DNA from 4 places in the Nonomuraea sp. NPDC049709 genome. Region 1 is predicted to be linked to each of the others. Evidence: riboswitches for the same ligand, from Rfam matches in the RefSeq annotation. Region 1 holds a riboswitch; each other region holds the start of a gene.
The links. Region 1 has a riboswitch for thiamine pyrophosphate ahead of thiC (phosphomethylpyrimidine synthase ThiC). Riboswitches for the same ligand answer to the same signal wherever they lie in the genome.
Positions count from the first base shown of each region.

Region 1 (5,582 bases):
AGCCCACCTGCGGCGAGCATCTCAAGGTGCTGGCCAAGGCGGGGTTGATCCGCGGCCGCAAGATCAAGCAGTGGGTGTTCTACCAGCGCGACGAGGGCCGGATCGCCGCCGCTAAGGAGTTGTTGAGCAGTGACTGGTGAGCCGAACGCCGCCTACGAGCGCCTGATCGCCGACATGGACGCCGCCGGGGCGCGCTACCGGGTGATCGACCACGCGCCCGAGGGACGTACGGAGCTGGTCAGCGCGTTGCGGGGGCACCACGTCGCGCAGGCCGCCAAGTGCCTGATCGTGATGGTCAAGGTCGGCAAGAAGCAGACCCGGCACGTGCTCGCCGTCGTGCCCGGCGATGCCCGGCTCGACCTGCAGGCGGTCAAGGCGCTGCTCGACGGCACGTACGTGGCCTTCGCCGGCAAGGAGAAGGCCGAGGAGCTGGCCGGGAGCGTGAGCGGGACCGTGCTGCCGTTCAGCTACGACCCCCGGCTCGAGCTGGTCGCCGATCCCTCGCTGCTGAACCGGCCCGAGCTGTACTTCAACGCCGCCCGGCTCGACCGCTCCGTGGCGCTGGCGACTGACGACTACGTGCGGCTGGCGGCGCCCCGGATGGCGGCCATCACGCTGAGCAACTAGGCGTGGGGGCCGTGTTGGTGCCGTTCCAGGAGGCCAGGAAGCCGAACGCGGTGGAGGCCCCGGGCGCCAGCAGGCCGTTCCAGCCCGCGTTGCGTACCGTCACCGAGGAGCCGCTCGCGCTCAGCGCGCCGCCCCAGAGCTGGCTGACCTGCTGACCGTCGGCGAACGTCCACGCCACCGTCCACGCGTTCATCGGCGTGGTGCCGGTGTTCCTGACGGTGACCTCGCCCTGGAAGCCGCCCTGCCACTGACCGGTGTTCTTGTACGTGGCCGTGCAGCCGCCGGGCGGCGGCGGGGTCGTGGTGGTGACGGTGGGCGTGGCGGTGCCGGACAGGGCCTCGACCAGGGGCGGGTACCACTTGTCGGACATCTTCTGGTCGCCCGCGGCGTTCGGGTGCACCCCGTCGTAGGTGTCGGTGGCCGTGCTGAAGCCCGTCCACTGGTCCACCACCGTGATCGGCGACTGCGCGGTGCTGGTGGCCGCGGCCCAGGCGGGGATGGCGTTGTTGAAGTTCACGGCCCGCTGGGCGCAGTCCGCGCAGGAGGACGGGTTCATCGGGATGATCTTGGCGACGAGGATCTTCATGCCGGGGTTGCTCGCCCGCATCTGGTTGACGAGCGTGGTGAACGAGCCGAGGATCGTCGCCGGCGCGATGTTGCTCCACACGTCGTTGGTGCCCAGGTGTATCAGCACGACGTCGGGTCGGGTGGCGGAGAGCCAGCCGGGCAGCAGGTTCTGGTTGGCGATGTTGGTGGCGAGGTAGCCGCCGTGGCCCTCGTTGTCGCCGTCGTGCGCGACCCCGCAGCCCTGGGGCGGGAGGGTGCCGACGAAGTCGACGTTCGTGTGGCCGGCGCTCTGGAGGCGGTTCCAGAGCAGGGCCCGCCAGCAGCCGGGGGATCCGGTGATCGAGTCGCCCAGGGGCATGATCCTGGTGGCGGCGGCGCCGGCCGATGCGGTGGTGGCGAATAACACCGCGGCGGCCAGGGCCAGCATCGCGGCCAGCGCGGCGCCGGTCTTGGGCATCGTCTGCTCTCCCGTCGTAGCCTGCGCAGATCGTAGGAGCGCGGGCTCGCGGCGGAAAGGGAGACGATCATCGCGAGGGCGTGACCTGGGGCGATACATGTAACTTTCAGGCGCGGACCACGGCCAGGGGGCAGGGGGCGTGGTGGAGCAGGGCCTGGCTGATCGAGCCGATGAGCATGCCCGCGAGCTGGCCGTGCCCGCGCGAGCCGACCACGAGCAGGTCGGCGCCGGAAGCGGCCTCCTTGAGCACCTCCATGGGGTGCCCGTGGACGACCTCCGCCACCACGTCCACCCCGGGATGCCGCTCCCGGTGCGCGGTCAGCGACTCCTTCAACCTCCGCAGCGTGTCCTGCTCGCTCTCCCGGTCGGCCGGCTCGAAGCCGCTCACGTGCGGCCAGGCCCACGCCTGTACGGCGTGCAGCCGGGCGCCGCGCAGCTCGGCCTCGTGGAAGGCGAACTCCAGTGCCCGCCCGGCGCCGGGCGAGCCGTCGGTCCCGGCCACGATCTCGCCGCGCGGGGTGTCGGGGCGCCCGTGGATCAGTACGACGTTCGTACGCGCGTGCGCGGACACCCCGTACGCGACCGACCCGACCAGCAACCCCCGGACGCCCCCGATCCCGCGGCTGCCGACGACCAGCAGCTCGGCCCCCTCGGATGCCTTGACCAGGGCGGAGCGGGGATCGCCGGGCAGCAGGACGCCCTCCACCCGCACCTGCGGCCACTCCCGGCGGGCCCGCTCCTCAGCCGAGGTGAGCACCGTGTTCGCGCCGTCGCGCATCCACCGGGCCACCTCCGCGTAGCGGACGGCACCCTGCTCGCACACCCACTTCGGCACGGCGTGCGCGATGGTCAGCGGCGCCTGGCGAAGCTCCGCCTCGGCCGCGGCCCAGCCGGCCGCCTCAAGGCCGGTGCGGGAGCCGTCCACCCCTACGATGATCACGACCCAGCCCCCTCAGGACAGCGCGTAGCATTCCACCTCGGCGCGGCGGAACGGCAGCCCCTGGGCCTCCGAGTCACGGACGCACGCGCGTTCGGACCTGCTGAGCCGGAGCGTGCCGCAGACGGTCACGCCGGAGTAGGAACGGCAGTCGAGGCCTCTGTCGGTTCTGCCGACGCGGTACATCTCTCTGACCGCGGCCCGGCATTTCGCCTTCCCGGTGTCGGCGTAGCGGCACTGGGCGATCAGGGTGTCGTACTGTTCCTGGCTTACTTCGTGCTGATCCATGCCGTCCCCGGCGGCGGCGGTGGCGCCGGACGCGGCCATCACGACGAGTAGTCCTGCGACAGCGGCGATTCTCTTCATGTTTCCCCTGATGGGGAGCCTACCGCCGAGGGCGCTCGTCAAACCTCGCCGCGCGGGTTTGGGCCGGGGGCACATCTGGGTACGATCTTCGCCGTCCAACGCGGGAGCCCGGTGGAGACCGGGCTGAGAGGACGGCTGACAGCCGCCGACCGCCAGAACCTGCTCCGGGTAATGCCGGCGAAGGGAGTTTGCGCGATGACTGACGCGCGCTTCACCAAGATCTACCGCGGCGACCTGCGCGTGCCGATGCGCGAGGTGCGACTGTCCGACGGCTCGGCGGTGACGCTGTACGACACCTCGGGCCCGTACACCGACCCGTCCTTCCGGCCCGACCTCCGGCAGGGGCTGCCGCGCCTGCGTGAGGGGTGGATCCGCGAGCGCGGGGCGGCGGGCGAGCCGGTCACGCAGGTCGCCTGTGCCCGGCGCGGGCTGGTGACCAGGGAGATGGAGTTCGTGGCCGTGCGCGAGGGCGTCACCCCCGAGTTCGTCCGGCAGGAGGTCGCGGCGGGCCGGGCCATCATCCCCGCGAACGTCAACCACCCCGAGTCCGAGCCGATGATCATCGGCCGCAACTTCCTGGTGAAGATCAACGCCAACATCGGCAACTCCGCCGTGACCTCCTCCATCGAGGAGGAGGTCGAGAAGATGACCTGGGCCACGCGCTGGGGCGCCGACACGATCATGGACCTGTCCACCGGCGACGACATCCACGAGACGCGCGAGTGGATCCTGCGCAACTCGCCCGTCCCGGTCGGCACCGTGCCCATCTACCAGGCGCTGGAGAAGGTCAAGGGCCGGCCGGAGGCGCTGTCGTGGGAGGTCTACCGCGACACGCTGGTCGAGCAGTGCGAGCAGGGCGTCGACTACGTGACCGTGCACGCGGGGGTGCGGCTGGAGTTCGTGCCGCTCACCGCCCGCCGCAAGACCGGGATCGTCTCGCGCGGGGGCTCGATCATGGCCGCCTGGTGCCTGGCGCACCACCGCGAGAGCTTCCTGTACGAGAACTTTGCCGAGATGTGCGAAATCCTGGCCCGCTACGACGTGTCGTTCTCGCTCGGCGACGGGCTCAGGCCCGGCTCGATCGCCGACGCCAACGACGAGGCCCAGTTCGCCGAGCTGCGCACGCTCGGGGAGCTGACCGCGATCGCGCGTGAGCACGACGTCCAGGTGATGATCGAAGGCCCCGGGCACGTGCCCATGCACAAGATCAAGGAGAACGTGGACCTGCAGCGCGAGCTCTGCGACGACGCGCCCTTCTACACCTTGGGCCCGCTGGTGACGGACATCGCCCCCGGTTACGACCACATCACCTCGGGCATCGGGGCGGCCATGATCGGCTGGTTCGGCACCGCCATGCTCTGCTACGTCACCCCCAAGGAGCACCTCGGCCTGCCGGACAAGGACGACGTCAAGACCGGCGTGATCACGTACAAGATCGCCGCCCACGCCGCCGACCTGGCCAAGGGACACCCGCAGGCGCAGGCGTGGGACGACGCGCTGTCGGACGCGCGGTTCGAGTTCCGCTGGGAGGACCAGTTCGACCTCTCGCTCGACCCCGACACGGCACGGTCCTTCCACGACGAGACGCTGCCCGCCGCGCCTGCCAAGACCGCGCACTTCTGCTCGATGTGCGGGCCCAAGTTCTGCTCGATGCGGATCAGCCACGACATCCGGGAGGCGGGCTTCGCGGAGAAGTCGGCCGAGTTCAGGCAGCGCGGCGGCACCGTCTACGTCGATCAGCCCGGCAAAGTCTCCCCGCCGACCGGGGCCAGCACCTCGCCGGTGTAGTACGACGACATGCGCCCGGAGGCGAAGAACACGTACGAAGGGGCGATCTCGTCCGGGTCGGCGGGCCGCCCCATCGGCACGTGCTCGCCGAACTTGCCCACCTTCTCCTCGGGCATCGTGGCCGGGATGAGCGGCGTCCACACCGGCCCCGGCGCCACGGCGTTGACCCGGATGCCGCGCTCGACCAGGTTCTGGGCCATGGAGTAGGTGAAGGCGTTGATGGCGCCCTTCGTGGCGGCGTAGTCGATGAGCGACTTGTTGCCGCGCAGGCCGTTGATCGAGGAGGTGTTGACGATCGCGGAGCCCTCCCGCAGGTGCGGGAGGGCCGCCTTGGTGACGCGGTAGTAGCTGTGGATGTTGACCGCGAACGTGCGCTCCCACTGCTCGTCGGTCAACTCCTCCAGGCCGCTCACCGGCGCCTGGTAGGCGACGTTGTTCACCAGCACGTCCAGGCCGCCCAGCTCCGCGACGGTCTGCTCGACGACCGACGCGCAGTGGGCGCCGTCGGCCAGGTCGCCGGGCAGCAGCACGCAGCGCCGGCCGGTCTCCTCGACCAGCTTGCGGGTGTGGGCGGCGTCCTCGTGCTCGCTCAGGTACGCGATCGCGACGTCCGCCCCCTCCTTGGCGAAGGCCACGGCGACCGCCCGGCCGATGCCCGAGTCGCCGCCGGTGATGAGGGCCTTCCTGCCGCTCAGCAGGTCACGGCCCACGTAACCGCGCATCTCGTCACGCGGCTCCGGCGCCATCTCGCCGGTACGACCCGGGTACGGCTGGGTCTGGGGTGGTGGTGTTTCCGACATGAACAGCGGCCTGCCCGTGTTCGGGTATGGCTAACGCCAG
Region 1 is NZ_JBFANM010000022.1:154,128-159,709, reverse strand. Features, by position in the region: gene AB0J69_RS23605 (winged helix-turn-helix domain-containing protein) at 1-140, shown strand, start outside; gene AB0J69_RS23600 (YbaK/prolyl-tRNA synthetase associated domain-containing protein) at 130-627, shown strand; gene AB0J69_RS23595 (cellulose binding domain-containing protein) at 611-1,651, opposite strand; gene AB0J69_RS23590 (universal stress protein) at 1,758-2,591, opposite strand; gene AB0J69_RS23585 (hypothetical protein) at 2,604-2,954, opposite strand; TPP riboswitch at 3,045-3,157, shown strand; gene thiC (phosphomethylpyrimidine synthase ThiC) at 3,150-4,742, shown strand; gene AB0J69_RS23575 (SDR family oxidoreductase) at 4,691-5,542, opposite strand.

Region 2 (5,582 bases), on a different contig from region 1:
GCCATACCGCCCCGGGCGATCCGGCTCTCGATGCGGTAGCGCCCATCGAGGAGCCGCCCGACCAGGGGGTCCGCAGTCGTCGTATCCACCCCGCTGAGTTTACGGGCGTTTTGCCACTGGCAGGGCCCGGGCGCCCGAAACCGATGCGGAGACGTTCCCGTTGGAACGTCCCAGCTTCCGGCGAAGCGGACACGACCCCTCCCAGGTCACGACGGCCACCGGGGTCACGGGCTCCTCCGGGGTCACGGCGTCATCGGGGAGGACGCCTCGGCGTAGCGGCGGCGCGGGATGCGGCCCGCCTGCCGCGCCAGCCGCCCGGCGACCACGGCGCCCTTCATGGCCGCCGCCATGAGGTCGGGCCGCTGCGCCCTGGTGACGGCCGTGGCCAGCAGCACGGCGTCGCAGCCCAGCTCCATCGCCTGCGCGGCGTCGCTCGCCGTGCCGATGCCCGCGTCGAGGATCACCGGCACGCCGGCGGCCTCCACGATGAGCTCGATGTTGTGCGGGTTGCGGATGCCCAGCCCCGAGCCGATCGGCGCCCCCAGGGGCATCACGGCGGCGCAGCCGGCCTGCTCCAGCCGCCGGGCCAGCGCCGGGTCGTCCCCGATGTACGGCAGCACCACGAACCCGTCCGCCACCAGCCGCTCGGCCGCGTCGAACGTCTCGATCGGGTCGGGCAGCAGCGTCCGCTCGTCGGCGATGACCTCCAGCTTGACCCAGTTCGTGCCCAGGGCCTCCCGGGCCATCCGGGCCGTCAGCACGGCCTCGCCCGCGGTGAAGCAGCCGGCCGTGTTGGGAAGCACCTTGATGTCGCGCCTGTGCAGCACGTCCAGCACGGAGCCCCGCGAGCCAGGGTCGAGCCGCCGCATCGCCACCGTGGTCAGCTCGGTCCCCGACGCCGCCAGCGCCTGGTCGAGCACCTCAAGCGAGGGCGCGCCGCCGGTCCCCATGATGAGCCGGGAGGAGAACTTCTCCCCGGCGATGATCAGATCATCCACCTTGCACCGCCGTCAGAACCTCCACGCGGTCACGGTCGCGCAGCGCCGTCGAGTCCCAGGCGCCGCGCGTGACCACCTCGTCGTTCACGGCCACGGCCACTCCGGTGGTGACCGCGGTCAATATGCGTACGGCCTGCGCCACGGTGATGCCGTCGGCCACCTCGTGCGCGGCCCCGTTGATGCTAACAATCATGAAATTTCCCGAAATCTCCCCGGCGTGCACAGGGCCGCCAGCTCGCTCTCCTCGCCCAGCAGAATGGCCGTCGTGAGCGGGGCGAGCAGCACGCCGCCCCGGTGGTGCCCGGTCGCGAACGCCAGCCCCGGTGTCCCGCTCGGCCCGATGACCGGCAGGTTGTCCGGTGTCCCCGGCCGCAGCCCCGCCACCACGTCGGCGACCTCCAGCTCGGTGACGCCCGGCACCAGCTCCCTGGCGTCCCGCAGCAGCTCGTAGAGCCCGCCGGCGGTCACCCGGGTGTCGAACCCCAGCTCCTCCTGCGTGGCCCCGACCACCAGCTCGCCGTCGCCCCGGGGGACCAGGTAGACGTACGAGCCGTGCACGGTTCCGCGTACGCACCGGCCGAGCAGCGGCTGCGGCGAGCGCAACCGCATGATCTGCCCCTTGACCGGCCGCACCGGCACCTCGGCCAGCTCGGCGCTCCAGGCCCCGGCCGCCACGACGACCCGCTCGGCCCGCAGCTCGGCGGGGTCGCCGTCCAGGCGCACGCCCGTGACCGCTCCTCCTTCGCGGCCGCCCTCGCGCAGCAGCCCGGTCGCGCGGGCCCTGACCAGCGGCACGCCCCTCCGTTCCAGCGCGGCCAGCAGCGCCGCCGTCACGCGGCGCGGGTCGACCCAGGCGTCACCGGCCGCCAGCAGCCCGCCGCGCACGGAGGGAGCCAGCATCGGCTCCAGCCGGCGGCACTCCCGCCCGGTCAGCCGCTCGACCGGCAGGCCCAGCTTGTCCATGAACGCCGCCAGCTCGTCCAGCGCCGCCAGGTCGTCGGCCCCGAACGCCACGTCCAGCGTCCCGTCCGACCGGAGATCCAGCCCTCGCCCCGCGCCGGGCCGGTTCAGCCCCTGCCCCTCGCCAGGCCGGTTCGGCCCCTGCTCCGCGCCCGGTCCGGTGGCTTCGTCCAGGCCGGCGTCGGCGGAGAGCTCGGCGGCGAAGGCGGGCCAGCGGCGCAGCGAGGCCATACCCAGCCGCAGCAGCGGCGCCTCGGTGTAGGTCACCTCGCTGACCGGGGCCAGCATCCCCGCCGCCGCGTGTGAGGCCCCCGTGCCCGGAGCCGGGTCGACCACGGTGACCTGCCGCCCCGCACGGGCCATCCGCCAGGCGACGGAAAGCCCGACGACCCCGCCACCCACGATCACGTCCACATGCGCTCCCTTCGCCGGCATGATCCGGATCAGGTGTCTTGCGGTCGAAGGCCCGGTGAAGCCTTCCTCTCAGCCCGGTTACGGCCGGACTCCCGCGCGTCTTACATCCACAGCCTACGGCCTCGGTGCGACGTCCATGCACCGCCCCCGTTATGGTCATGAACGTGAAGCATGTCGTGGTGGTGGGAGCGGGCCTGGCCGGAGTGCGTACGGTCGAGGCACTGCGCGGGCGCGGGTTCGACGGCCGGATCACCCTGATAGGCCAGGAGCGCCATCGCCCCTACGACCGCCCGCCCCTGTCCAAGGCCGTCCTGGCCGGCGACGCCGACTCCAGCTACGTCGAGACCGACCTCGAGTCCATGGGCGTCGACTTCTGGCCCGGCGTCAGCGCCAAGTCGCTGCGCGCGGGCGTCGTGGAGACCACAGAGGGCGAGCTCGGCTACGACAGCCTGGTCATCGCCACCGGCGCCGAGCCGATCAGGCTGCCCGGCGACGGCCCCCAGCACGTGCTGCGCACCATCGACGACGCCCACGAGCTCAGGGCCATGCTCGTCCCCGGCGCCCGCCTCGCCATCGTCGGCGCCGGCTGGATCGGCGCGGAGGTGGCCACGGCGGCCCGCCGCGCCGGCTGCGAGGTGACGGTGATCGAGTCCGCCGAGACCCCGCTCGCGACCGCCGTCGGCACCGAGATCGGGGCCCGCACCGAGCGCTGGTACGACGGCATCGACCTGCGGCTCGGCACCATGGTCGACTCCGTGGACGAGGGCGGCGTGCGGCTGGTGGGCGGCGAGTTCGTCGAGGCCCACGCGGTCGTCACCGGCATCGGCGTGCGCCCGGCGGTCGAATGGCTGGCCGGCGCCGACATCGACCTCCACAACGGCGTCGTCACCGACGAGCACCTGCGCGCCTCGCTGCCGAACACGGTCGCCGTGGGCGACTGCGCCGCCTGGTGGTCGCGCCGCTGGCAGGTCAGGCTCAGGGTCGAACACTGGGACACCGCGCTCAACGCCCCCGAGGTCGCCGCCGCGACACTGCTGGGGGAGGAAGCCGTGTACGATCCGGTGCCATACTTCTGGTCCGAGCAGTTCGGGCACATGGTGCAATACTCCGGCCACCACCCCGCGGGGGAACGGCTGGTCTATCGAGGAGAGCCCGAGGGCAAGTGGTCGGCCGTCTGGCTCACCGCCGGCGACACCCTCGCCGCGGTGCTCGCCGTGGACCGGCCGCGCGACCTCGTACAGGGGCGGCGGATCATCGAGGCGGGCCACCGCCTCGACGCGGAACGCCTGGTAGATCCACAAGTCCCCCTACGGGATTGTGTTGTTTGAGCAAGGACGGCATGTGGTAGTTGTGGTTTCGTGACGCTTTCTGTTGCACAGATCGACCGGGAGACCGAGCAGCTCGTCGACGAGTGGCTCACGCTCCCCGAAGTGGCCTCGCGCCTTGACCTTTCGATCGGGCGGGCCAAGCAGCTCCTCAAGGACCACAAGCTCCTCGGCGTGCGCCGCGGGAGCGGCGGGCCACAGGTGCCCGCGGTGTTCCTCGATGGGAAGGACGTGATGAAGGGCCTGCCCGGCACGCTGACCGTGTTGCAGGACGCCGGCTACGACGATGTCGAGTCGCTGCGCTGGCTCTTCACCCCAGACGAGTCGCTGCCCGGATCGCCCATAGAGGCGATCAAGGCCGGCCGTCATACCGAGGTCAAGCGGCGTGCCCAAGCCCTCGCTTTCTGAGGCCCGCCTCTATCTCTGCACAGACGGCCGCCGCGACCGCGGCGACCTGGCAGAGTTCCTCGATTCGGTGCTGGCCGGGGGCGTGGACATCATCCAGCTGCGGGAGAAGGGCCTGGAGGCTCGCGAAGAACTCGCGCTCCTCGAGATCTTCCGCGACGCCTGCGACCGGCACGGCAAGCTACTGGCCGTCAACGACCGGGCGGACATCGCCTACGCCGCCCGGCCCGACGTGCTCCACCTGGGGCAGGACGACCTTCCTGTGACGGTCGCGCGAGAGATACTCGGCGACGACATCGTCATCGGACGGTCCACCCACTCCGCCGCCGAGGCTTCCGCCGCGGCCGTGGAGGAGGGCGTCGACTACTTCTGCTGCGGCCCCGTCTGGCCCACGCCCACCAAGCCGGGCCGCCCGGCCCCCGGCCCGCCGCTGCTCAGGCACGCGGCGTCGCTGGGGACGTCGCGGCCGTGGTTCGGGATCGGCGGCATCGACCTCGCCAACCTCGACGAGGTGATGTCGTACGGCGTGCGCCGGGCGGTGGTGGTCCGGGCGATCACCGACGCCGACGACCCCGGGGCCGCGGCGGCGGAGTTCGCCAAGCGGCTGTCGGCCCGCTGACCGCGAGGCGCCCGCCCTGACAGCGGGCGCCTCCAACCGGTCCCGGCGGGTCCGGCCCCGGCTCCGCGGTCCTGGCCTGCCCGATCGCCGCTTGCCCGGGCCGCCGCTGCGCCTGGCTTCCGCGCCTGGCTTCCGCGCCCGTCCTTCGGGCCCGCTCTTCGGGCGCCGTCTCCCGGGCGTCACGTCCGGGAGGTGTGGTGGCGGGCCCGGGGCCCCCGGCCGGTGTTCGCGCGCCGCTTTCCGCGCCTGGCCGTCGCGCCGCGCCTCCTTCGGACGTGGCCTGTCCGGTCGTCGCCTGTGCCCGGGGTCTGTGCGCAGTCTCCGTGCGCAGTCTCCGTGCGCAGTCTCCGTGCGCTGCGTACGTGCGGTGTGTTCGGGGAGCCGAGGCCGTCGGCCCGTTACGGCGCGTCGGGTCCAGCCGCGGTGGCGGGGCCGTGGGGAGCGGGGTGGTCAGGTTTTGCGGGAGGTGGCGGCGATGGCGAGGTCGGTCAGGGCGGCGCGGGAGTCCGGGGTGACCGGGGCCGCGTCGAGCGCCGCCAGCGCCTCCCCCAGGTAGTCGCCGATCAGGTCCTCGCACTCCTGCAGCGCACCCGTGTCGTCGATGATCTGCCGCAGCGACTCCACCCCGCGCTCGTCCAGCGCCGGATCCCCCAGCAGCCGCCGCACCGTGGCGGCCTGCGCCGGGGAGGCGGCCGCGAGCGTGCGCGCCACCAGCATCGTGCGCTTGCCCTCCCGCAGGTCGTCCCCCGCGGGCTTGCCCGTCTGGGCCGGGTCGCCGAACACCCCCAGGATGTCGTCACGGAGCTGGAACGCGATCCCGACCCGCCTGCCGTAGCCGGTGCACAGCTCGTCCATCCACGG
Region 2 is NZ_JBFANM010000118.1:14,866-20,447, forward strand. Features, by position in the region: gene pknB (Stk1 family PASTA domain-containing Ser/Thr kinase) at 1-89, opposite strand, end outside; gene AB0J69_RS56700 (thiazole synthase) at 243-950, opposite strand; gene thiS (sulfur carrier protein ThiS) at 991-1,191, opposite strand; gene AB0J69_RS56710 (FAD-dependent oxidoreductase) at 1,188-2,372, opposite strand; TPP riboswitch at 2,362-2,478, opposite strand; gene AB0J69_RS56715 (FAD-dependent oxidoreductase) at 2,531-3,700, shown strand; gene AB0J69_RS56720 (Rv2175c family DNA-binding protein) at 3,731-4,105, shown strand; gene thiE (thiamine phosphate synthase) at 4,083-4,721, shown strand; gene AB0J69_RS56730 (polyprenyl synthetase family protein) at 5,172-5,582, opposite strand, start outside.
Region 2: it holds a riboswitch for thiamine pyrophosphate, as region 1 does, so the genes downstream of both, AB0J69_RS56710 (FAD-dependent oxidoreductase) here and thiC (phosphomethylpyrimidine synthase ThiC) in region 1, are expected to answer to the same signal.

Region 3 (5,582 bases), on a different contig from region 1:
TCGTAGTAGGCCGCGAGTTGCTGCTCGATCTGGGCCGATCCGGGCGGGCCGGCCGGCGAGCCGACGTTGTCCGAGTCGTCCCCGTCGTACAGCTTGTAGGCGTAGTTCGGCGAGGCGACCATGTCGAAGTTCAGGTACACCCTGATCCGGTCGCGCTGCGCCTCCGACAGGGATTCCACGTACTGGTCCGAGCCGAGCAGGCCGATCTCCTCGGCGGCCCAGAAGGCGAAGCGAACCTTGTTCTTGACCGGGTAGAGCGCCATCTCCTCGGCGACCTCCAGGATCGCCGCCGTGCCGGAGCCGTTGTCGTTGATGCCGGGCCCGGCGGGCACGCTGTCGAGGTGGGCGCCCACCATGACGACGTTGCGCGGGTCACCGAAGCGGGACTCGGCGATCACGTTGTCGTTGGTGCCGAGCACGAGGTTGGAGTCGACCTTGAGCCGGACGGTCGCCCCGGCGGTGGCGGCCAGCTCGTTGCCCACGGCGAAGCTGGCGAACACCATCGGCACGCCGGCCCGCCACTCGCCGATGTCCAGCGGGAACGCGTCGGTCCGCCCCGGCTGGCCCTCGTTGAACACGATGATCCCGGAGGCCCCGGCGAAGCCCGCGTTGCGGATCTTCTGGGCGAACGCGCAGGTGCCGCGCTGGATGAGAGCGATCCGGCCGGCCACGAAGCCGGCGAAGTCCGACGCCTCGCAGCCGCTGGTCGAGCTGGGCGCCGGGGTCGGCGGCAGGGTCACGTCCACGGCCTGGACCTGCGCGGTCACGTCGCCCGCCGGGGAGGGCTGGAAGGTGAAGAAGTCCTGGTTGGGCACGAACGACTTCGAGGTCGGCGCGGTGAGGTCGAGCACCGGCGGGGAGTTCTCGGACCAGCTCTCGACGAAGTTGATCGGCTGGAGCGTGACCTTGTACCCGGCCTTGCGCAGCTTGCCCGCCACGTAGTCGACCGAGGCGTCGTAGCCGGGTGTGCCGGCGGCGCGGTTGCCGCCGTTAGCGGTGCCGATGGCCTGCAGGGCGTCGAGGTGCTTCTTGGCGTTGGCCCCCTTGACCTGCTTGACAAGGAGCTTGGCGAACACGTCGTCGAGCCCGCCCGCGTTGACCGGCGCGGCCATCGTCAGCGGTAAGGAGAGTGCGGCGATCAGAACGATGAGCATTCTTCGCATAGGGGTTCCCCCAGGAACAGACCGGAGATCGCGGCGATTTCCCCCGAGCCGCCGCCACCGGAACGTAACCCGGCCAGGAACCCCTGAGAAGACCCACTAATGCGGCAAATTCCGGACATTTACTCCGCGCGGCGGGCGCGGGCACGCCGCTTGCCCTCGTGCATCGCCTGTACGCGGGCGACCGGGATCGTGTGCCCCTCGGCGATGAGGTCGTCCGGCAGCCGCTGCGGCGCGGGCATGTGGTCGGCCCACGGATCACCCTCGGCCAGCAGCCCGGGCGCGGTGCGCATGGTGAAGTCGGCCGGCGCCACGCGGTCGAGGTCGGCCCAGGCCACGGGGAAGGAGACGGGCACGCCCGGCCGGATGCGGGGGCTGTAGGCGGCCGCCACCGTGGCGCCGCCCGCGCGCGTGGAGTCGAGGAAGACCTTGCCCGCGCGGTCCTCGCGGATGAACGCCGTGGTGGCCAGCGCCGGGTCCACCCGCTCGGCGCGGGCGGCCAGGGCCCGGGTGGCCGCCGCCAGGTCGTCCGGCGCCGTGCCCTCGGCCACGGGCACGAACACGTGCACGCCCTTCGCCCCGCTGGTCTTCACCGCCCCGCTCAGCCCGGCGTCGTCGAGGGCCTGGCGGACGAGGAAGGCGCCGCGCACGGCCAGCGAGAAGGAGTCGTCGTGCTCCGGCGGGTCGAGGTCGAGGATCATGTGGGTGGGGTGGTCGCCGACGAACAGCGCCGGGTGGTATTCCACCGCCCGCTGGTTCGCGAACCACAGCAGCGTCCTCCGGTCGTCGCACAGCGCGTACGTCACCTGCCTGCGCGACGCGTCCGCCCACACGGACACCGAGCGCACCCAGTCGGGGGCGTATTTGGGCAGGTTCTTCTGCACGAACGGCTCCTGGCCCGGGCGCACGCGGATGACCGAGAGCGCGCGGTCGCGCAGGACAGGCAGGATGCGGCCGCGGACCGCGTCGAGGTAGTCGACCAGGTCGCGCTTGGTGGCGCCGGCACCGTCGAACAACGGCTGGTCGAGGTTGGTCAGGGCGACCCCGTCGCGCGTCTCATCAGCGGCCACCCGCCCTACGATGCCGACACTCGAACGTGTGGTCAACATTCGCGGGCCACAATGATCCCCATGACGCGTTACCTCTACCTCACCCGGCACGGCGAGGCCACCCCGGACGAGAGCGGCCTCACCGACGCCGGCCGCCGCCAGGCCGCGCTGCTCGGCGAGCGGCTCCGTGGCGTCCCGCTGGCCGCCGTCCACCACGGGCCGCTCCCCCGGGCCGCCGAGACCGCCCGCCTGATCGGCGAGCACCTCCCCGGCGTCCCGCTGCGCGTGTCGGAGGCCGCCGGCGACTACGTGCCGTACCTGCCGGCCAGGGAGGAGCTGCCCCCCGAGTACGCCGACCACTTCCTCGGCTTCCTCGCCCGGTTCCCCGGGGCGGAGCCGAAGCTGGCCCGCGAGGCCCTCGACCTGTTCACCGGCCCAGTGGGCCAAACGGTGAACGGGACCCGCCACGAGCTCGTGGTCACGCACAACTTCCTGATCGGCTGGCTGGTCCGCGCCGCCCAGGACGCCCCGGAGTGGCGCTGGCTCGGGCTCAACCACGCCAACGCCGCCCTGACCGCCATCCGCTACGCCCCCGGCCGGCCGCCCTCGCTGCTCTTCTTCAACGACATGGGTCACCTTCCCGTGGAGCTGCGCTGGACCGGCTTCCCCCCGGAGCTGCGCGGCTGAGCGCCTGTTACAGTGGGCGACTGACGCGGGGTGCCCGGAGACCCGGGCTGAGATCACACCCGTCGAACCTGATCTAGTTCGCACTAGCGAAGGGACGTCATCTCGGTGAGCGACGCACCCAGAGTCCTGTCCATCGCGGGCACCGACCCCAGCGGCGGCGCCGGCATCCAGGGCGATCTGAAGACCTTCTCCGCGCTCGGCGCCTACGGCATGACGGTCGTCACGGCGCTGGTCGCGCAGACCACCACGGGCGCCCCCGCCACGACGACTGGCCGGGCGCGGTGCGGGCGGCGAAGACCTACCTGACGGAGGCGCGCTGCGCGCGGCCGACACGCTCGGCGTCGGGCACGGCCACGGCCCCGTCCACCACTTCCACGCCATCTGGTGAGCACGCCCCCAAGACTGCCGCCCCCGGATTGCCGTTCCCAAGGAGACGCGATGTTCTGCGATGACATCTGGCAGCGCACGGCCGAGCTGATGCGCGCCATCCACGAGCACCCCTTCCTCGTCGCGCTCGGCGACGGCACCCTCGACCCCGACCGGTTCGGCTTCTACATCGTGCAGGACGCCCGCTACCTGGAGGCGTTCTCCAAGGCGCTGGCCACGGCGTCCGTGCGGGCGACCGACCCTGCCGACGCGGCGTTCTGGGCGCAGAGCGCGCACACCGCGCTGGCCGCCGAGCGCATGCTGCACGCCGGCTACGCCGAGGAGCTCGGCGCCGACGCCAAGGGCCTGGCGACGTCGCCGACGTGCCTGGCGTACGCGTCGTTCCTGCAGGCCACGGCGCTCACCGCGCCCTACCCGGTGATCGCGGCGGCGGTGCTGCCGTGCTTCTGGATCTACCAGGACGTCGGTACGGCGCTGCTGAAGTACGCCACCCCGGAGCACCCGTACGTCAAGTGGATCTCCACCTACGCGGACCCGGCCTTCGCGGCCTCCGTCGAGCTGGCCAAGGGCATCGCCGACCGGCTCGCCGCCGCCGCCGACCCGGCCACCCGCGAGGCCATGGGGGAGGCCTACGGCCGGGCGGCGGCGTACGAGTGGATGTTCTGGGACAGCGCCTGGCGGCGCGAGACCTGGCCGACGGAGCGGTGGCTCGCGCCCTGACGGTCACGGCGCCTTGGCCATCATCTCCTTCTCCTCGCGGGTGGCGATGAGCCCGGCCGGGGCGAGGATCTTGGACTCCTCGAACGGCGCCTCCGTGTCCGGCAGCGGCTCCCGCGTCCTGATCGCCTTGATCCACACGCGCGCCGCGTCGAGGATCACCACGATGATCAGGATCGCGAACAGCGCCGCCAGGACGCCGTCGACGGTGGAGTTGATCACGATCTGCTGCATCGCGCCGGTCGTCTTGGCGGGCGCGAGGAGCTGTCCCTGGTCGAGCGCCGTCTGATAGCGGTCACGCTGGGCGAAGAAGCCGAGCGTGGGGTCGGTCGAGAACACCTTCTGGTAGCTGGCGGTCAGCGTGACCGCCACGTCCCAGGCCAGCGGCACCCCCGTCACCCAGGCCCACTTGAGCCGGCCGCTCTTGATCAGCAGGGTCGTGGCCACGGTGAGCGCGACGGCCGCCAGGAGCTGGTTGGCGATGCCGAACAGCGGGAAGAGCTGGTTGATGCCGCCGAGCGGGTCGTTGACGCCCTGGTAGAGGAAATATCCCCAGGCCGCCACGACCACGGCGCTGGAGGCGACCAGCCCCGGCCACCAGCTCACCCGCGCGATCGGCTTCCACAGGTTGCCCAGCGTGTCCTGGAGCATGAACCGCCCCACCCGCGTCCCGGCGTCGACGGTGGTGAGGATGAACAGCGCCTCGAACATGATCGCGAAGTGGTACCAGAACGCCTGCAGCCCCGCTCCCCCGAGGAACCCGGAGAAGATCTGCGAGATGCCCACCGCCAGCGTGGGCGCGCCGCCCGTCCGGGCGATCAGCGTCTCCTCCTGCACGGCCGCCGCGGCCGCCTGCAACTCCTCGGGCGTGATGACGAAGCCCATGTTGGTGACCGCCTCGGCGGCGGTCTGCACGGTGGCCCCGACGACACCCGCCGGGGAGTTCATCGCGAAGTAGAGCCCGGGGGTCAGCACGCAGGCCGCCGTGATGGCCATGATGGCCACGAACGACTCCATGAGCATGGAGCCGTAGCCGATCATCCGGACCTGGGTCTCCTTCTGGATCATCTTCGGCGTGGTGCCCGACGAGATCAGCGAGTGGAACCCCGACAGCGCCCCGCAGGCGATGATGATGAACACGAACGGGAACAGCGACCCGGCGAACACCGGCCCCTTGCCGTTGAACGCGAAGTCGGTGAACGCGGTGGTCTGCAGCGGAGGCGCGGTGACGGCGATGCCGATGGCGATCAGCACGATGGTGCCGATCTTCATGAAGGTCGAGAGGTAGTCGCGCGGCGCGAGCAACATCCAGACGGGCAGCACGGCGGCGACGAACCCGTACGCGATCAGCCACAGCGCCAGCGCCGACGGGCTCAGCGTGAAGAACGGCGCCCAGCTCGAGTCCTGCACCCACCCGCCGGCCACGATCGCCAGGATCAGCAGCGCGACCCCGATCACCGTGGTCTCGACGACCTGGCCCGGCCGGATCACCCGCAGGTAGAACCCCATGAACAGGGCGATCGGGATGGTCATGGCGATGGAGAAGACACCCCACGGCGACTGCGCCAGGGCGTTGACCACG
Region 3 is NZ_JBFANM010000020.1:147,253-152,834, forward strand. Features, by position in the region: gene AB0J69_RS21960 (M28 family metallopeptidase) at 1-1,163, opposite strand, end outside; gene AB0J69_RS21965 (ATP-dependent DNA ligase) at 1,283-2,230, opposite strand; gene AB0J69_RS21970 (histidine phosphatase family protein) at 2,291-2,896, shown strand; TPP riboswitch at 2,913-3,008, shown strand; partial or broken gene AB0J69_RS21975 (bifunctional hydroxymethylpyrimidine kinase/phosphomethylpyrimidine kinase) at 3,002-3,148, shown strand; gene AB0J69_RS21980 (TenA family protein) at 3,335-4,003, shown strand; gene AB0J69_RS21985 (carbon starvation CstA family protein) at 4,007-5,582, opposite strand, start outside.
Region 3: it holds a riboswitch for thiamine pyrophosphate, as region 1 does, so the genes downstream of both, AB0J69_RS21975 (bifunctional hydroxymethylpyrimidine kinase/phosphomethylpyrimidine kinase) here and thiC (phosphomethylpyrimidine synthase ThiC) in region 1, are expected to answer to the same signal.

Region 4 (5,582 bases), on a different contig from region 1:
CGAGCCCCACTCCACCAAACCGTCTTCGGTCGCCGCTGTCCACCTGGACGAAGCGCTCGAAGATCCGCTCCCTGTCGGCCGGGGCGATGCCGACCCCCTCGTCGTCGACCACCACGACGACGTTGTCGTCCTCCGGCCACGCCTCGACGCTGATCAGGCCGCCCTTCGGCGAGTACTTGAACGCGTTCTCCAGCAGCTGCCCCAGGACGATGTCCGTGGCCAGCGCGTCGCCCAGCACGTACGGCAGCCCGTCCGGCATGACCACCTCGACCCGGTGCCGGTCCGACAGAGCGGGCAGCCCCAGCGTGGCCGCGTCGATCCGCTCGGCCAGGTCGAACTCCTCGATCCGCACCTTGAGCTCGTCCGCCCCGGCCCTGGCGCCCAGCAGCAGGTGGTCCATGAGCTCGCCCAGGGACCTGGCCCGCTCGGCGATCGTGTGCACGGCGGAGCGGCGCTCGGGGTCGCCCATCTTGTCCCAGCGCGAGTCCAGCGTGCTGGCGAACCCCCGCACGATCGTGATCGGCGTACGCAGCTCGTGGCTGGTCGTGGCCAGGAACAGGTCCTTGGCCTCCTCCAGCTCCTTGGCCGCGGTCACGTCGCGGAAGTCGACGACCACCTCGCCGGTCTCCTCGATCTGCGCGCTCACCACGTCCAGCCACCGCCCGTTGTCCATCTGTGAGGTGACCTTCTCGCCCGGCTTGGGCAGCGGGAACGGCGGCGGCCCGCCGATCACGGACGCGGCGGGCAACGCGGTCAGCTCGGCGGCGGCCGGGTTCCACCGCACCACGTGGCCGGCCTGGTCGAGCACGGCGATGCCGTCGGCGCTGGCGTCGAACACGGCCCGCTCGTGCGCCCGCTGCCGCACCGCCTCCTGGTAGGCCACCGCGTTGCCGACGGCGATCCCCGCGTGCCCGGCCAGCAGCTCCAGCAGCTCCAGCTCCAGGTGTCCCGGCCTGCGCCGGGCGAACAGCGAGTAGAGCGCGCCGTACGGGCGCCCGCCGACGGCCGCCAGGCCGAGCGCGATCGTGTGCAGGCCGTTGAGCCGCGCCCACACCAGGTCGTCGAGCCCGTCGGACTCCAGCATCACGGTCTTGCCGGTGCGTAAGAGTTTGTCCACGAGGCTCGTACGCAGGTCGCTGGTGGTGCCCCTGATCGTGTCCGGCAACTGGTACGTGCTGACCACCCGCAACCTGTCACCCTCGATCAGCACGAACCCGCCCGCGTCCGCCCCCGTGAGCTCGGTGAGGTTGGCGGAGATCCGGTCGAGCACGGCCGACAGCTCCAGCTCGGAGTTGATGTCGCCGACCACGTCGGTCAGCCGGCGCACGAGCCTGGCCCGGCGCGCCATCCGGTTCCTGGCCACCTCGTCGGCCCGGGCGGGGTGGTAGACGCACACGTAGCCGCCCACGGCGTTGCCCAGTCGCAGGGCGCTGATGTCCACCCGCAGGTCGAGCACCGTGCCGTCGCTGCGCACGCGCTTGGTGCGCAGCGACACGGGCTCCCCCGTGCGTACGCGTTCCAGCACGGCGTTGTGCTCGGCGGTCAGCTCGTCCGGCACGATCGGCGCCCTGCGCCCGAGCAGCTCCTCCGCCGGCCACCCGAACACGCGCTCGGCCGCGGCGTTCCACACCAGCACGCTCTGGTCCCGATCGAGCGCCACGACGGCGTTGGGCGAGCTGGCGAGCGCCGCGCGAGCGATCTCATCGTCACTACCGGCCCATTCGTCCCCCACACCTCCATAGTGCACGTGGCGCGGTGGGTGCGTCGGGCGATCCGTCCGATACGCTGCGGTCACGGTAATTCCTGGCGGGTGGGAGGGTGAGGGGTATGTCGAGCAACGATCTCGATGCCCTGCTGCGGGTGACCTCCAGCACCTATCGGGGTGACACACCACCGGACATCGCCTTCGGCACCTACGACGGGGCCGTGGGCAGGCTGGTGCTGGCGGTGACCGGCAAGGGCATCGCCGCCTGCAGCTTCGAGCCGGAAAACGACGTCTTCGAGCTGGTCAGCAGGCATGTGGGCCGGTTCATCGGGCCCGACGCGAGACGCCTCGACCCCGTACGCAGAGAGCTCGACGCCTACTTCTCGGGGCGGCTGCGCGCGTTCGCCACGCCGGTGGACCTGACGCTGGCCACGACCTTCGCGCGCACGGTGCTGCAGAAGACCATGGCGGTCCCCTACGGCACCACCACCACGCTGGAGCAGATCGGCGAGAGCATCGGCCGGCCGCGGGCGCTGCGGGCGATCGGCAACGCGCTGGCCTCCAACCCCATCTGCGTGATCGTGCCCTGCCACCGGGTGGTGCGCGAGGACGGCGCGCTCGGCGACTACGCGGGGGGCGCGGCCGCCAAGCAGCACCTGCTCAACGTCGAGCGGCGGACCGCCGGGCCAGCAGCCCGATGAGCAGCGTCACCAGCGCGGCCACCAAGGCACCGCCCAGGGCGCCGTTCATCCACGGCTGCCGGACGAAACCGATGACCTCGCGCACGCCCGCCCACCACGAGTCCCACTGGGGGATCGTCGGCGTCGAGGTCGTCAGCCAGTAGGCGGCGAAGCCCAGCGCCCACGGCACCAACATCGACCAGCGCGAGGGCGCGTCCTCCGCGGTGTTCCAGCCCGCGCCGCGGCGCAGCAGGAAGTAGTCCACGGCGAGCACCGCGAACATCGGCACGAACACCGCCCCGATCACGCCGAGGAACACCCCGTACGAGGTGACGTCCACCAGCAGGGCGATCACCACGGTGAGCACGCCGATGCCGACGGAGAAGACGCGCCGGTCCATCCGCGGCATCAGGTTCTGCAGCGAGACCGTGGTGGAGTAGACGTTGGCGAAGGACTGGTCGGTCTCGCGCAGGACCAGGATGCCGAAGAACAGCGCGCCCAGCGGCACCGCCACGAACGGCCCGAACACCGACGTCTGGTCGGCCTGCACCCCGGCGGCGCCCGCGAGGGCCACCGCGTACACGCCCAGCCCCAGACACGCCACCTGGGCCAGGGTGTATCCGCCGACCACGCCGGTGAAGGCGGCCCTGCTGGAGCGCGAGTGGCGGGCGAAGTCGGCGGCCATCGGCACCCAGGACACCGAGAGCGCGATCACGTAGTCGACCGCGGCGGGGAAGGCCGTCCAGCTCCCACCCTCGGGAGAGGGGGCGTCGCGCAGGAAGAACACCGTGAACCAGATCATCGCGATGATCACGCCGACGGTGACGTACCGGCGCAGCAGCCGGATCGACCCGAGCGGCCAGATCGTCAGCGCGGTGGTCAGCACCCCCGCCACGACCACCCACACCTGGTACGGCACCGAGCCGAAGATCGCGGTGGCACCCTTCGCGATCACCCAGAGCTCGAAGGCCCCCCAGCCGATCATCTGCACGATGTTCAGCACCGTGGGCACGTAGGAGATCCTGGCCCCGAACAGCCCGCGCAGCAGCACCATCGACGGCTGCCCGGTCTGCGTGCCGGGGATGGCGGACAGTCCCACCATGGCGGTGCCGATCAGGCTGCCCACCACCGTGGCCACCAGCACCGCGGCCAGGCTGAGCGGGGCGTTGCCGAGCGGGTTGAGCAGCAGCAGTGCTCCGGAGAAGCCGAGGAGGCTGACCCCGAGGTTCGCCCAGAGAGCGCCCTGGTCGAGCACACCGAGGGTCTTCGGCGGGCGGCCTTCGAGGGTCAGCGGAACTTCTTCGACGCCATGCGTCATCGCACACTCCCTACGCCGGCATTACCCGGACAGGTTCATGCGGTCGGCAGCAGCAGTAGCTACCCTCTCAGCCTGGTTGCCCCAAGCTCCCGCGGGGGGTTGGTACACGAAGCCGGGATCATCCCAGCTCGCGCCCCCATGATGCACCATTCGTCCTAGATCGGCCACCACCGGGTAGCTGCCATCGCGCCCTCGGGAGAGTCCGTGCAGGTCCGCAGGAGTACAGCTACGTGCGTGGCGGTAGCTGTACTCGGTGGCCGTACGAACCGACCGCCCGCACGACGGATGAACAGCCGGAGAGGCCTCTCGCACCGCGTCGGCGGGCTGCCCACGCACGCATTCTTCAATGCCTTACGCACTCACGTTCGACTTCGCGCGTGCGAATCCTCCTGGATCCGACCGCCTGACGCTGTACATCACTGGAAACTCGACGGCGACAGCGGCCGGAGATCGTGCAATCTGACGATCAGCTGGGTTGCCGGCGCATCTGGCCGCTGATCGTCGTCACCCCCCAACTCCTTCAGCATCACTGCGAAGACTGGCGCCCCCGGCAAAGGGGTTCCGCCCGAAGTCATCTCTCGATGCCGGGTGACCAGGCGTATTCCGGTCGTATTCCACGCTGCTGCCGGCGAGTGCGACGATCACTCCGGTGCACCTCGGGCCGCCGGGATCGCTCATGTCACAAGCCTCGTCAGAGGCCGTATTCCACCCCCTGGCACCAGGCGCTCCGGCGGGCTGATCTCCGTCCGAGAGAAGGAAGAACGATGAACCCGCTCAAAACGGTCACCGTCGGCGTCGCTGTCGCGGTGGCGAGCGTCATTCTCGCGCAACCGGCCTTGGCGGCGAGTTTCCAACGGGATGTCGGCGACGGGATCGTCCGCTACGCCGACCCTGCCAACGAACTGTGCGTCCGGGCCGATGACACCACAGGGACGGCCTGGGTGAAGGTGACCCTGACCCGCCCGGGCGTGATCGGAAAGCCCATCGTCATCAGAGACGACAACATCCGCCACCCCGGCGCCACCTGCGCGGTGCTCCCCGCCTTCGACAACGTCACCTACCGGGCCGTCCACGAGAGCTACTGGAGCGGGCGCGACACCGTCCTGCGCGGGACGTTCACCTTCCAGACCTGACGCTCACGCAGGGCCCCCGCACCATCGATCGCCGCTCTTCGTCGCGATCCGCCACGAGGCGATACCTCGCACATCTCCCCCCGCCGGCCACGCGGAAGGGCTGAAGCGCACGCCCCACGGCCAACCGAACCAACCGAAACATCTCTTGCTGGAGGACTGTTGAAGACACGCATGCTGGGCGCCGCGCTGGGCATCGCAGTATTGAGCGGACTGCTGGTGCCAAGCCCGGCGCAGGCGGAAGACGAAGTGGCCTCCGCCTACGTGGCCCCCTATCGCGACAACGGTGGCGGGTCCGTCCGGGCGACCATCGGCTTCGCCAACCGGAAGAAGATCGTCGTTCGGAACTTCACGGTGCGCGACATCTGTCCCGGCGACAACGCTCCGGTGAAGGCCCAGGTTGTCTGGGTTCACATGGACGGAACCAGGGGGCACAGCGCCTGGAGGTCGGACAGCAACGGCTGCGGCACCCACGGCACCAACTTCGGAACCATCACCCGCACCAGCACCAAGCGCATAAAGTATGCCTACCTATCGCTGCGTGTCTACGCCCGAGAAGGCGGGATCCGGGGTGTCCAAATCAGCTACAAGGTAGACAACGGGTGGAACTGAGCCGCTGACTCTTAGGCTTTCAGCTGGTCGGCGTACCAGGACCTGATGACGTTGCCGATGATGGCCAGGCGTTCGTCGAAGGGGATGAAGGCGGACCTCATCGCGTTGATGGCGAACCAGCGGAAGTCGGGCAGGCC
Region 4 is NZ_JBFANM010000001.1:138,151-143,732, forward strand. Features, by position in the region: gene AB0J69_RS00720 (ATP-binding protein) at 1-1,732, opposite strand, end outside; gene AB0J69_RS00725 (methylated-DNA--[protein]-cysteine S-methyltransferase) at 1,828-2,406, shown strand; gene AB0J69_RS00730 (cytosine permease) at 2,366-3,703, opposite strand; TPP riboswitch at 3,694-3,806, opposite strand; gene AB0J69_RS00735 (hypothetical protein) at 4,468-4,836, shown strand; gene AB0J69_RS00740 (hypothetical protein) at 4,996-5,445, shown strand; partial or broken gene AB0J69_RS00745 (adenosine deaminase) at 5,457-5,582, opposite strand, start outside.
Region 4: it holds a riboswitch for thiamine pyrophosphate, as region 1 does, so the genes downstream of both, AB0J69_RS00730 (cytosine permease) here and thiC (phosphomethylpyrimidine synthase ThiC) in region 1, are expected to answer to the same signal.